3 regions of the Thalassotalea fusca genome follow, and region 1 is predicted to be linked to each of the others. Evidence: riboswitches for the same ligand, from Rfam matches in the RefSeq annotation. Region 1 holds a riboswitch; each other region holds the start of a gene.
What was found. A riboswitch is a leader RNA that binds a small molecule or an ion and turns the genes downstream of it on or off. The one in region 1 is predicted to bind cyclic di-GMP.
Positions count from the first base shown of each region.

Region 2: it holds a riboswitch for cyclic di-GMP, as region 1 does, so the genes downstream of both, ACSLUK_RS03585 (aldo/keto reductase) here and ACSLUK_RS10300 (PEP-CTERM sorting domain-containing protein) in region 1, are expected to answer to the same signal.
Region 3: it holds a riboswitch for cyclic di-GMP, as region 1 does, so the genes downstream of both, ACSLUK_RS17590 (DUF3718 domain-containing protein) here and ACSLUK_RS10300 (PEP-CTERM sorting domain-containing protein) in region 1, are expected to answer to the same signal.

Region 1 covers NZ_JBQRUN010000007.1:28,078-32,495, forward strand. Annotated here, with positions in the region: gene ACSLUK_RS10295 (FG-GAP repeat domain-containing protein) at 1-380, opposite strand, end outside; gene ACSLUK_RS10300 (PEP-CTERM sorting domain-containing protein) at 641-1,804, opposite strand; cyclic di-GMP riboswitch class I at 1,912-1,994, opposite strand; gene ACSLUK_RS10305 (alpha-amylase) at 2,292-4,295, shown strand.
Region 2 covers NZ_JBQRUN010000002.1:287,442-291,859, forward strand. Annotated here, with positions in the region: gene ACSLUK_RS03580 (tetratricopeptide repeat protein) at 1-1,076, opposite strand, end outside; cyclic di-GMP riboswitch class I at 1,210-1,292, shown strand; gene ACSLUK_RS03585 (aldo/keto reductase) at 1,571-2,512, shown strand; gene ACSLUK_RS03590 (LysR family transcriptional regulator) at 2,575-3,459, opposite strand; gene ACSLUK_RS03595 (Nif3-like dinuclear metal center hexameric protein) at 3,878-4,418, shown strand, end outside.
Region 3 covers NZ_JBQRUN010000020.1:40,185-44,602, forward strand. Annotated here, with positions in the region: gene ACSLUK_RS17570 (substrate-binding periplasmic protein) at 1-20, shown strand, start outside; gene ACSLUK_RS17575 (RidA family protein) at 128-586, shown strand; gene ACSLUK_RS17580 (DUF1428 domain-containing protein) at 668-1,015, opposite strand; gene ACSLUK_RS17585 (patatin-like phospholipase family protein) at 1,101-2,252, opposite strand; gene ACSLUK_RS17590 (DUF3718 domain-containing protein) at 2,428-2,787, opposite strand; cyclic di-GMP riboswitch class I at 2,850-2,946, opposite strand; gene ACSLUK_RS17595 (3-oxoacid CoA-transferase subunit B) at 3,198-3,854, opposite strand; gene ACSLUK_RS17600 (CoA transferase subunit A) at 3,866-4,418, opposite strand, start outside.

The DNA.
Region 1 (4,418 bases):
TTCGTAGTAACGTCATAACTCAGCACTTGGCTATCGGTTAAGTAAAAAAGCACTTCAGTATCGTGACCGGCTAGCGTACCTGCGCTATAGGCAATGGCCTCATTTGGCATTTCTACGGTTGTTGATTGGATATCAGCGTTATCGATATTTTTAAATAGTATAAATTGCCTACTCGCAAAGGTTTTATCGGCAATAAGCAAGTGCTTAGCTGCATTATCGTTATGTAACCACATTGTGTGTCCACTTAATGCAACGTCGGCTTTCAACGTGGATTTGTTAAAAGTTAAGTTTTGCGTATCAGTTTTCTTCGCGATGCCAGGGCTGGCAAAAAGTAAGGCGCAAAGGCTGATCGCCAGAGACGTTTGATTGTTATTATCCATTTTGTCCTCTATCTGACATTATTCCGTTAAATCATCGGCTCTTATGCCATGCTTCACAAAGAATGGTAAGAAAGGCGAATCAGTTCAATCTGCAAAGCATAAAGCGCCAGATGAAAATATGCTACGGGGAATGTATTACATTTTGTTTCCGACTGCGCAAAAAAGGGAGGAAAACAAAACCTTTATACTTCTAAATGAAAAAAAACAGGAGTTAATAACTCCTGTTTAAAATCATCTTTCGATGGAAGTAGAGAGAAATACTAAATAGACTGTTTTTTTAATTTTTGTCGAGTAACCAGCCCCGCAAGTGCAAGAGCAAATATTGCAGAGGTAGCAGGCTCTGGGATTTCAGTTACCGTTGTTTGTGCGACGATAAGTTCTGCATTCTCATTAGCCGGGGTTGGTGTTACAAACGGCGAGTTTTCACCTTCATTTTCTGAATCACCGTCGTTATTAGCGGTGAACTCTTCGTTATCATCACCTGTAGGAGAGTTTGGCTCAGTACCTTCTGGGTCACCTGCATTATGGGTGTTTGGCGAAGTATTTTCTTGCTGTGCTACTTGTTCATTGTTTTGTTCATCCGAACCATTCGTATTGTCATTGCCTTCTTCTGCACCCTGTGGAGGTGGGCTTCCAGCAACAGTAATAGTTGGCGCGTTGTTTCTTTGGTGTTGTGCAGCTACTTTTTTGAATGCCGCAATGATCGCTTCTTTTGGATCGTTGAGTTGATTATTACTCATATCACCATTGGATGATGGTAAGTACATTTCAATGCTAAACATATCTGGTGTTAAAGCGGGCATCTTTGAACCGGCATAAGCAATGTAACCACTGGCATTATCCTTTCCATTTGATCTACTTGCCGTTGCATATGAACTCGAAGATTTTTGCGAAAACGGCGAAAATTCATCGATACTGCCGTTGGAGTAAATACCGCCGTTGTCGATATTTAATATAGACGCGCCCGATAAAGCAGAAGAAAGTTCAGCATCTTCGTTAAGCGCAATTGCATAGTTAGGCATTGCAAAGGTCGGTTGGTCCAAAACATTGACAACAAGACTAAACGCAGTTTTACGCGACTCATCGTCACTAACGAGTGAAACACTTACTGTCGTATCTTTCGACACTTCTTCAATGTTTAGCGTAAGGACATTGTTTTTTACTTGTCCTGAAATCGTGTCATTGTCGCTGTAGACAACGTAATTACTGTTAAATTGGTGGTTTAGATCGATAGGGATATTTAGCACTGAATTTTCAGCGGCTAAAATATTGTTGTTTTCCATACCCGAAAGGTAATAGCTCAAACGTTCGTCGGAGTTTTGCTCGTGTTTTGAAGAGGTTACTAAGCTGGCATTTGCTTGTGTCGCGAACAGAGTGCTTAATACTATCGCGCTAGTAACTAATCGAAATGAACCCGTTTTCATGTGCAATTTCCTTGTCTCAATTCAAACATCCAATAGCTATATTCAGCAGTAGTAACTAATGTGATGTAGTTGATTAATAAGGCAAGAAAACTTGGTGAGTTCAATTTTTCAGCAACCCCGCTACCATAGTTTTCACCTTAGGTCGGAAGCTTTGCGTATATGGATTTCGCCATACTTGCCTTTTACAAATTTTTGTCAGCGTAACGTAAAGTACAAAACTTGTAAACTAAAAACTGTTTTTGTGTTTGTAATTACTGAAAATTTTGAGAAGTTTTTGGCAAGTCGATAGATATATGTATATGCATTAGAGCCAGCTTGCTACGTCAACTGAGAAATTGACTCCTCCAATTTCACTCTATCCCATTTCATAGTCAACTGTGTGCGGCTACATACGTATTCACACTATTCAGTGCTGGAATTGTTGTTTTTTTGTTCGATGATATGAGGGGTAACAATAATTTAACAACAATAACTAAGCGGGAATTATATGAAAAAAACAACAATACTGAGCCCTCTGGTAGGCGCTTTACTGGTCACGGTCGGAAGCATTCAAGTGCAGGCGGCTTCGCAACCGACTACATTTGTCCATCTGTTTGAGTGGCAATGGTCTGATGTTGCAAAAGAATGTGAAAGTAATCTTGGGCCAAATGGATTTGCAGCGGTTCAGGTATCACCACCTAATGAACATATTCAAGGTGATGCATGGTGGACAAGGTATCAGCCTGTTAGTTATCAACTAACCAGTCGAGGCGGTACGCGAGCGGAATTTGTTGACATGGTCACTCGCTGTAAAGGCGTTGGCGTAGACATATACGTAGACGCTGTTATTAATCATATGGCTGCGGGAAGTGGAACGGGGGTATCGGGAAGTTCGTATGGTCAAAAATCATTTCCAGACTACAGCCCATGGGATTTTCATGACACTTGTGCAATCAATAATTATGGCGACCGCTGGCAAGTGCAAAACTGCGAATTAGTTGGTTTGGCAGACTTAAACACTAGCTCATTTTATGTACAGGATACACTAGCAGGTTACCTGAACGATTTATTGTCCATTGGTGTCGCGGGTTTTCGTTTAGATGCCTCAAAACACATGGCAGTTGAAGATATCCAAGCTGTGCTGGCAAAAGTCAATGGAACACCTTTGGTCTTTCAGGAAGTGATCGACCAAGGAGGAGAAGCGATAAGTGCCAGTGAATACCTTAGTACGGGTTTAGTTACCGAGTTTAAGTACTCAACCAAGTTAGGGGAAACGTTCAAACAAGGGAAGCTCGCTTGGTTGAAAACATTCGGCGAAAGCTGGGGGTTTATGCCTAGCTACAATGCGGTGGTGTTTGTTGATAATCACGATAATCAGCGAGGGCATGGCGGTGCTGGTAACGTAGTGACCTTTGAAGATGGTCGTTTATACGAATTAGCGAATGTGTTCATGTTAGCTTATCCGTATGGCTATCCGAAGGTAATGTCGAGTTTTGCATTTCATAACGATACTGATGCTGGTGCGCCTGATGTACCCGTCCATAACAATGGTCAACTCATGTGTTTTGCGCAAGATTGGCAGTGTGAACATCGATGGCAGTATATCGCTGGCGCAGTTGATTTTAGAAATAATACCGCAGATAACTGGACAGTGACCAATTGGTGGGACAATGGTAATAACCAAATTGCATTTGGGCGAGGTAGTGCTGGTTTTGTCGCTATAAATAAAGAGGATAGTACTATGTCTGTTTCGCTTGTAACGGACATGGCACCGGGGATTTATTGTAATGTGCTTAACGGACAACTCAGTGAAGATGGCAATTCATGTTCAGGAGATACGGTTGAAGTGAGCGCTAACGGAACAATTGATACTAATTTAGCTGCTTGGCAGGCATTGGCGATTCATCAAGGTGCTAAAACTAGTCAAATTGTTCCACCTAGTGACGGTTGGCAACGGACAGTGGTATTTATTTCGGCCAATACCCAAAGTGGGCAAGATATGTTCGTGCGTGGTGGTATTGACCATGACTATGCTCGTCAGCATATGGGCCTAGAGTGCACTATCACTAACTTTTTGTGTGCAATCCCCATTAAGCATCGCAACCTTAAAAATGCGACAACATCACCGTGGAAAGTAGGAGACAGTTACCTTGACTGGTATGGAGCTCAAATAAACCAATCGAGTGCCGCTGAAGGAACACCGCTAGACTGGACTATCGATTTGTGGCCGATAAATTGGGGAGAGAAGAAAACGGTTGCCGTTGATGGTTATGGTGAAGAACCCCTCAATGTTTGGGGCGCACATTACTGGATGCTAGATGTGGATATGGATTGTGATAGAACGGCGAATGGCTGGTTCGAACTTAAGGCCTTTGTCAAAAACGGTCAGGGTTGGGAGTCTGACATTTCACAACAAGGGATTCCTTATGCGTCGAATAATCACATGGCGCAATGTGGTAAAATTAACCGATTTATCTTCAACCAATCAGACGCAGAAATTAAGTCATTTTAAACGGTACAATTGACTCACAGTTGGTAATTCATTGCATTGCCATATGCAATGAATTACCATGCCAACTCTTAAAAAAAGCACGATAAATCTCCCCGTTTTATAGCGATTGGTTTAAGACCATTT
Region 2 (4,418 bases), on a different contig from region 1:
TTTGCTGTGAGTTCTGTGTTTTCAGCGATCGCCATGGCTCTAAGTAAATAAGTTTGATATTCGTCTTCTAACGACAACGCGAGACTATTCTTAGCCAGTGTAATCAGAGTATCTAAATACGGCTTTGATAAGTTTTCAACCGAGAACAAAGCTTCCGCCTGCACAAGTTCCTGTTGTGCTTCTTGATAATTGTTCATGCGGTGCAGCACCTGTCCTAGTCCTAAGTGTGCGTAGGCAAGCCGAATGGGTGCATCAGCAAGTTCTGCGTATTTTTTTGCTTCCCAATAGCCGTTATATGCATCCTCAAGTCGGTCCGACATAAGGTACGTAGTTGCCAGACTATAATAAGTTTTTTCGACGTTTTGCTTCATATTGAGGTCATAGCGCAACTTGAGCACGCGATTGTACAAAGTGATCGCTGAGTCGAAGTCCTCTAAATAAAATCGAGACAATGCTAAAATTTCGATAACTTCAATGTGTTCCGAAAATTCTTGATGTGCCTTTAATAAGTCGTCCACTTCTTGCAAGTCGGCAAAAGCTAACGCATGCTCGCCAACCAATGCGTTAGTCATAGCTCGATAACTAAGGGCAAGTAGACGATAAAGTGCACTATCTAGCTCTCTGGAAAGCGCCACCGCTTCTATCGATAGTTGCTTTGCTTGATGAAATTTACCTTGAGCGTAATGCCCTTGAACTATTTTTAACTTTAGATTTAGTACAAGTTCAGGCGAAATATCTTCAATCGTTAAGCCGTCTTGCGCAAATTGCATGGCTTTGGCTAACGCACCTTTGTTGATAGCGGTATCGGCCAACAAGATAAACATTTTGGCGATCGTGTTCTTGTCATAATACTGTCGGTTAGCAATTACAGCAGTCGCTAGTTCAACTACACCATCGTAGGGCAGCATTTCTTTGTTCATCGTGTAATATTTATCAACATGCGCAGTATTATGGCTAATGTCTTCGACAATATTAGCTTGTGACGCTGCTGCATAGACTAAATGAGCAATCAAAACACACTGGATTAGTTTGCGGCTAATCATCCGATTAAATGAATCGTGATTTTCAGACAGCACGGCCACTCCATAACGATGAACGACAAATAAATTCGACCACTAGGCTATGCATAATACTGAAATTAATCAAGCAAATACAAAAAAGGTTTACATTAAGATATTTATACCTATAATGATTATCAGAGCCGCTAAAGCTCGAAAAGGGCAAAACTAGTGAAAACTAGTGACGCAAAGTTACCGGTCTAAGGGGAAACCTACGACAGCGGAACTACCGAATTTAGATATAGTGGGGGCTTATCTATACTTGGTCATACTGCTGACTAATTTCCCACGGTAATCTTTGCGTGCCTTCTCTTTTTTTCATAGATCCTATCTATTAATTCTTTTTGTCTACCAATAGTCAATTAGCTATGCAATAGTACTTTTCTATTGCCGTTACACTAATCATGCAACAGCTGTTTCAATCTTGAGCGTTGCGCCTGCTTATTTATCCACTCATACTGTTTCCACATTACATGACGGCTGTTGTTGCCACAGTTCAATTAGGATTTATTATGAAATACAGGAAGTTTGGTCATTCAGGTCTATACACGAGTATCTTATCAGTTGGAGGGTGGAAAAACTTTGGCATTCGATTGAATGAAAAAGAAACCGATAGCATTATTCGATACGCTGTCGACAATGGTGTCACCACATTCGATACTGCCGATGTCTATGGTCCGGCCGAAGCCGCTATGGGTAAAGTGTTTAGCCAGCTAAACCGCGACAATCTGGTTATCTGTACCAAGTGCTACTGGCCTATGAGCGACAACGTAAATGATCGTGGACTATCGCGGAAACACATACGAGCGTCAGTCACAAATAGCTTGAAACAATTACAAACTAACTACATCGATATTTTTCTTTGTCACCGCTATGACAACAATACACCTCTGCAAGAAACGATTAGAACATTCAATGACTTGATTCGAGAAGGCAAGATTCTTTATTGGGGTACAAGTGCATGGACGGCTGAGCAACTCATAGCAGCCTACGATATTTGTGAGCGCATGGGCTACGAACCGCCAATTTTGGAGCAGGCAGAATATTCACTTTTAGAGCGTGCCTACGTCGAAAAACACCTGTCACCGCTTGTTGAATCCAAGGGGTTAGGGTTAATGTGTTGGAGCCCATTGGCGTCGGGCATTCTCGCAGGAAAAAACTTAACAAACCAGATTCCCTCCTCTTCACTCATAGGCAATTACAGTCAACAAATGCGAGATAAATATCATAATACGGCCAACCTCGAAAAGGCCAAGCAGTTACAAGTGTTGAGTATGGAAGCAGACGTACCAATGGCCACTTTGGCGTTGTCGTGGCTGATATCGCGAAATATTGTAAGCAACATTGCGATTGGCGTCTCATCATTGGAGCAAATACAAAGCAACATCGTTGCCTGTCAATATGAGCTGCCAGCAGATCTTACGTACGCCGTTGAAGAAATTTTCATCGCTTAAAATGGGAAAGTTGCGCGATTACCAATCGCGCTATTTAACCAACACAACTCATGTTCGCGTGGTTAGTTCAAATTCAACCCATTGTGTTGATGCAATATATCGTCGATAAATTGCATAAACTTCCTAACGTGAGGCTGACGTGAAGAAGCCTCACGTACAACCAGCCAGATATTGACTAGCTGATTAGTATTGGGTAACGCTACAGGAACATACTCATTGAGTTGACGTGCGACATAATCCGGCATAAACCCAGTGCCAATTCCTGCCTGCATTGCTGCTAAGGCTTCAGAAAAATCTGAAACCCTTAGAGCTTCGTGCCAATTACCTACATTTTGAATCAATTTGTTGGGGAGAAAGTCGGCATCTCTTATGTGCCAGCCAATGAAAGGGATGGGCACCTGTAAATCAATTTCCATATCTTTGTGCCGGTAAAGACTAATTCTTGTCGACGCTAGTCGTTTGACTACCAAGGCGCCTTTTTCAGGGCGGGAAAAACGAATCGCCAAATCCCAATCTTCACTGACCAAATCCACGAGTTGCATCGCAGTATCAATTTCGATCATCACATTAGCGTTGTCTCGATAAAATTCTTGTAAATGAGGCAGCACAATAAACCTTGCGATATCAGCAACAATAGAGCAACGAATAATCTTGGGTGAACTTGAATTGTAATGTCGAATTGATTGGATAATATCCGTTAGATTACTATCTAACGTTTTACAATGCTCAGCGAGTTGTCGACCTTCCTCTGTCAGAACAATACCATCGGGGTGTCTTCTAAAAAGTGAAATGTTCAATACTAGTTCAAGCTTCTCCATACGCCTGCTTAACGTTGACGTACTGACACTCAAGGCGCCAGCCGCCTTACGCATCTTACCATGTTCAGCTAATACCATATAACTATACAGCAAATCCCAATACTGACCTTGTTGGTTGTATCCATGCATATAAATCTTCCTTGAGCCATCTTCACAGCAAATTAGAAATTATTAAACTCATTTGCTACTAGAGCGTGTTGATCTTTGAGGTACAAATTTTTGTTCAACTTGAGCGTGCTTTGATCGCGGCGCTCGGTTTGTAGCATAGTTGTTCTACGTAAAAATCGAGCAACAATGAGCAAAGCGCGCTCAATTGAACCCTTCGGGCAGCGCCCGTTTGGCATTTATACTGTGTTATCGCCTTACTGGAGGAGAATAACTACACGACGAAGGCTCTGCCTAGTCTAAATGCCAAACTGTCAGCTGCAAAAATGAACAGCAAAGGTCAACACGCTCTAATAAAAATAAATAAATTATCACTCATGTGTCGCCGGAGCATAGTCTTACTGAAAACCGAGCATACATGAGAATCATTACAGGAAATATCATGAAATTATCCGTTTTTGAACGTGAATTAAATGCGTTACTTTCACCAAACAGGATCAAAGACTTTTGTCCCAATGGTCTTCAAATAGAAGGCAAAGGCACGATCAATAAAGTAGTAACAGGGGTAACGGCAACGCAATCACTTATAGAAGCCGCAATTGCGCGCGAGGCTGATGCTTTGGTCGTACATCATGGTTATTTTTGGAAAAACGAATCATATGTTATTCGTGGCATGAAGTATCAACGTATAAAAGCGTTGATTGATAACGGCATCAGCTTGTTTGCTTATCATTTGCCTTTAGATATACATGAAGAACTTGGCAACAATGTACAATTGGCAAGACGATTAAACATTGGTGATATTAACCCACTGGAAATAGGTAATGAGCTCTGTGTGTCTTTGCAAGGAAGTTTCGCTAAAGCGCTGACAGGCGATGAACTTAAAACCAAAATCGACTCAGTACTTGCAAGAGAGTGTTTACACATAGCGCCACCATCTAATAAGTCAATCAAGACCGTTGCATGGTGTACCGGTGGTGGAC
Region 3 (4,418 bases), on a different contig from region 1:
ATTCCCATAACAGCAATTAAGGACAAAAAGACGTCATGAACATATAGGCGTCATGAATATAAAGTGCAGCACACTTTGTGTTATTAATTAACTAAAGCAATAAAATTAACAAAACAGGGAGTACATTATGAGGTTTGTTCAGTTCGTTTACTTCATCATAGCGTTTAACATGTCATCTTGGCCTTGCAGTGCTTACCAAGATAAACACGTTGAATTCTTGAATGATAATCACCACAAAAGTAGTAATCTGCCATTTTCTCAAGCTGTGAGAGTAGGGGAACTTGTTTTCTTGTCTGGAGAAATTGGTGTGGATAAGACTACAGGGAAATTGGTCACGGGTGGTATTCGAGCGGAAGCAAAGCAAACGATGAATAACATTAAATCAACACTCGCCGCGCACGGTATGTCAATGGGATATCTGGTAAAGTGCACCGTTATGCTTGCAGATATTAGCGAGTGGCAGGCGTTTAATGAAGTTTATATTAGTTATTTTGAACAACCTTACCCCGCGAGAAGTGCGTTTGGTGCGAATGGGTTAGCGCTAGGTGCTAAAGTTGAAGTGGAGTGTATTGCGAGTTCGGCGTAATCGAACTCGCCCAGTTGAACTTTACTAAAATTAAACGCAGTATTTTAATTTCAAGAAGCTCAATAAATGATTAATTGCCGTCTATTCATCAACGACCATCTGAAAGCCGCCGAAAATCATACGACTACCATCAAACGGCATAGGAACATCAGTGAGTCTAGGATCCTCCATCACTTTCTGCATACCAGCATCACGAATGTCACGACTAGGCCAGACTATCCAAGAAAACACAACAGTCTCATCATCTTTGCATTTTACGGCCATAGGAAACGAAGTGACTTTACCTTCGGGGACATCTTCGCCCCAGCATTCTATTAATCTTAATGCGCCATGATCCTTAAACACTTGCGCTGAATCTTTTGCATGTTGAATGTATTCAGATTTATTGGCTGTTGGCACTGCAAGTACAAATCCTTCTATAAATTCCATATATTTCCCCTTGTGTTTAAGTTCATTTAATCATAGCCCAAAACCAAAACGAGTGTAATTGAGGTAAGTTTGGTAATAACTCTTCTTAAAGCTCGATAAACTTTCTAATTGCTGATTCTCTTGCCATTGCATCTTCAAACCCGAGCTTAATGAGCTGTTTACAATAGTTTTTTTCAAATAGTAGGTAGCTAATAATACTACTTTCGGAATCGTTTGTTATTCCGAAAGTACGAAGTAAGACTTTAATCGGTATGGGAAGGTCATTAAAGTATTCTACCGCCATTGCATTGAAATCATGGCTAGGGTTAATCAAGAATGAATCTATCCTTTTGAGCCCTTCATGGCTTTTCTTATAATCGGTAGGCAGCTGCTCTAACGTTTGGTTAATGCGATGCATCCGTTCTAAATCACTTTGTAAAGTATCAGAAAATATACCATCAAGTAAGTGACCAGCTACTGTTGAAGCCGTCGGAGGGTGAGGGTTGTTTTCTCGCGCATGTAATGGCTCTTTTGGTTGTTCGACACCCACGATGAATAGCTTTCTACCACCAAGATGAATAGCCGGACTTAATGGCGACAGCTGGTGGATAGAACCATCACCTAAATGTTCCCGTTGGATTTTTACGGAAGGAAACACGAGCGGAATAGCTGCCGATGCTAACAGGTGTTCATTTGTCAGTTGGCTAGGCTGGCCGCGTCTTTTTGCGCGAAACCACGGAGAGATCGAGCTTTTGGACTGATAAAAGCTAATGGAATTCCCGCTACTATAACTTGATGCGGTAACTGAAACAGCGTCTAAATAGCCTTTAATAATATTGTTGTCAATTCGATTGTAATCTATGACGTCATTAAGTAGTCGTCGTAATGGCTCGTTGTTTAGGAGACTTCTCGATTTTCTATTCGCGTAATCTGCCTGAAAACTTGCCAACATACCACGGCCAATGTGACCGAAAACTCGCATAGTGTCGCTATGATATACATGATGGGTTTTAAGGTTTTTCCACACCCACTCTAGCTTTTTAACGCCTAAATGAAAACACGATGCATAACATGCCAAGGCAGTACTATTGATGGCACCAGCCGATGTACCGCAGATGATAGGAAACGGTGTAGCATGATGGCGAGGCATAAATTTAGCTATCGCCGATAATACCCCAACTTGATAAGCGGCACGTGCGCCCCCTCCAGTAAGTACTAGTGCATTGCTTGCATGAGTGTTATTACGTTTTCTTGTCATTCACTGGTGGGTTTTTATTAGATTTTATACTTAGTTACATTGTAATCAAAAAATGTAAGTTTCACTACTTGTGATTTTGTGGCAAAAAAAAACCAGCATAAATGCTGGTTTTTTAAAGACAGAAGAATTATTAACTTGTAAAACATTAATATTAACGTCTACCTGTTAATAATGTTTAGCTACTCACGCGTGCGTTGGCAGCTTCTATCAAAGGTTGCGATCCAGACTGGATTAGCGCAAGATTTTCTGAAACTACTTTCTTAGGTAATTTACCTATGATTAAAGTACCCGTTTCGTTTGAACCTCTTGCTGATGCAAACTCCAGTAAGTTCTGCCCATTACATTGAATACTCTTAAAAATCTTACGAATTTTCAGTTTATTCGTTTTCAAAAATGTACGCATACGTTTTTTATCGTCGGCAGCTACATATTCACATACGCTTTGCGCAATGTTACTTGCTTCTGCTTTCGGTGTATAAACGGATGACGTCAATGTCAAAACTGTAAGGGTAGATGCTAATAATAATTTTTTCATTTTAATAACCTTAAATCTTAAATTAGTTAAAAAAAGAAAAAACCACAGGACGTACCTATTAACTCGGTAACTCCGCTGTCATAGTCCAACATAATATGTTTAAACCTTAGACCGGTGGTTTTGCGTCGTACGTTTTCGCGTACTTTGCCTTTTCTTTGTCGAACTCTAGTATGCGAAATTACCATGTTAAATGCAAGGGTATGGACATTTTATCTATTTTCTATGAAGGCAGGTTATTTTATTTTACTTAAATATCAACAGAGTATGGTAGGTGGGTAAAATATTAAATTGCAGAAATTAGCGAGGAATTGTTGTTAACTTATCAATATTAACTAACTGATTTGTCAATACTTTGTAATTTTAACTGATTTCTGTCATTAGCATTTTTGCTAATGACAGAAGATTATTCACTAAAATTGCATTTCTGGTACAACATCAGGCACAACAAGCTCACCTTCAGTAAGCTTAACTATTTCTTCCACTGAAACGCCAGGAGCACGCTCTAGTAAATGGAATTTACCGTCTTTAATTTCGATAAAGGCTAGGTCAGTCAGTACTTTCTTAATACAACCTTTTCCTGTAAGTGGTAAAGTACAATTGCTGAGCAACTTTGATTCGCCATGTTTAGACGCATGCGTCATTGTCACAATAATATTGTCTGCACCAGCAACTAGGTCCATGGCGCCGCCCATACCTTTGATAAGCTTTCCCGGAATCATATAGGAAGCGATATTACCATGAACGTCTACTTCAAAAGCACCAAGTACTGTTAAGTCGACGTGTCCGCCTCTGATCATGGCAAATGATTCCGCGGAATCAAAAATAGAAGCGCCTGTGGCCATAGTAACTGTTTGTTTACCAGCGTTAATAAGATCTGCGTCTATGGTCTCTTCTGTTGGGAATTCTCCCATACCTAATAGGCCATTTTCAGACTGCAGCATAACTTCCATACCTTGTGGCACATAGTTAGCTACTAACGTCGGAATGCCAATGCCTAAGTTGACGTAATATCCGTCTTGTAGCTCTTGTGCTACACGCTGCGCAAGTTGTTCTCTTGATAAAGCCATTGGTAACCTCCTTACGAACGAATTGTTCTTTGTTCTATGCGTTTTTCGAAAGTGCCTTGGATAAGACGATCAACGTAAATACCTGGCGTATGAATTTGATCAGGATCTAGTTCTCCTGGTTCAACGATTTCTTCTACTTCAACTACCGTAATTTTACCAGCAGTGGCAGCCATCGGATTGAAGTTACGTGCGGTTTTACGATAAACGAGGTTACCAAAACGGTCGGCTTTCCACGCTTTTACAATAGCAAAATCGCCAGTAATTGATGGTTCTAGAATATATTTACGACCGTCAAACTCACGTTCTTCTTTGCCTTCGGCAACTAAAGTTCCGTATCCCGTTGCTGTAAAGAATGCTGGAATACCTGCACCACCAGCGCGCATTTTTTCGGCCAGTGTGCCTTGAGGTGTTAATTCAACTTCCAATTCACCGCTCATCATTTGACGCTCAAATTCAGCGTTTTCACCGACATAAGAAGCAATGATCTTTTTGATTTGACGATCAGGCAGTAAAATACCCAATCCAAAATCATCTACACCACAGTTGTTTGATACAACGGTTAAT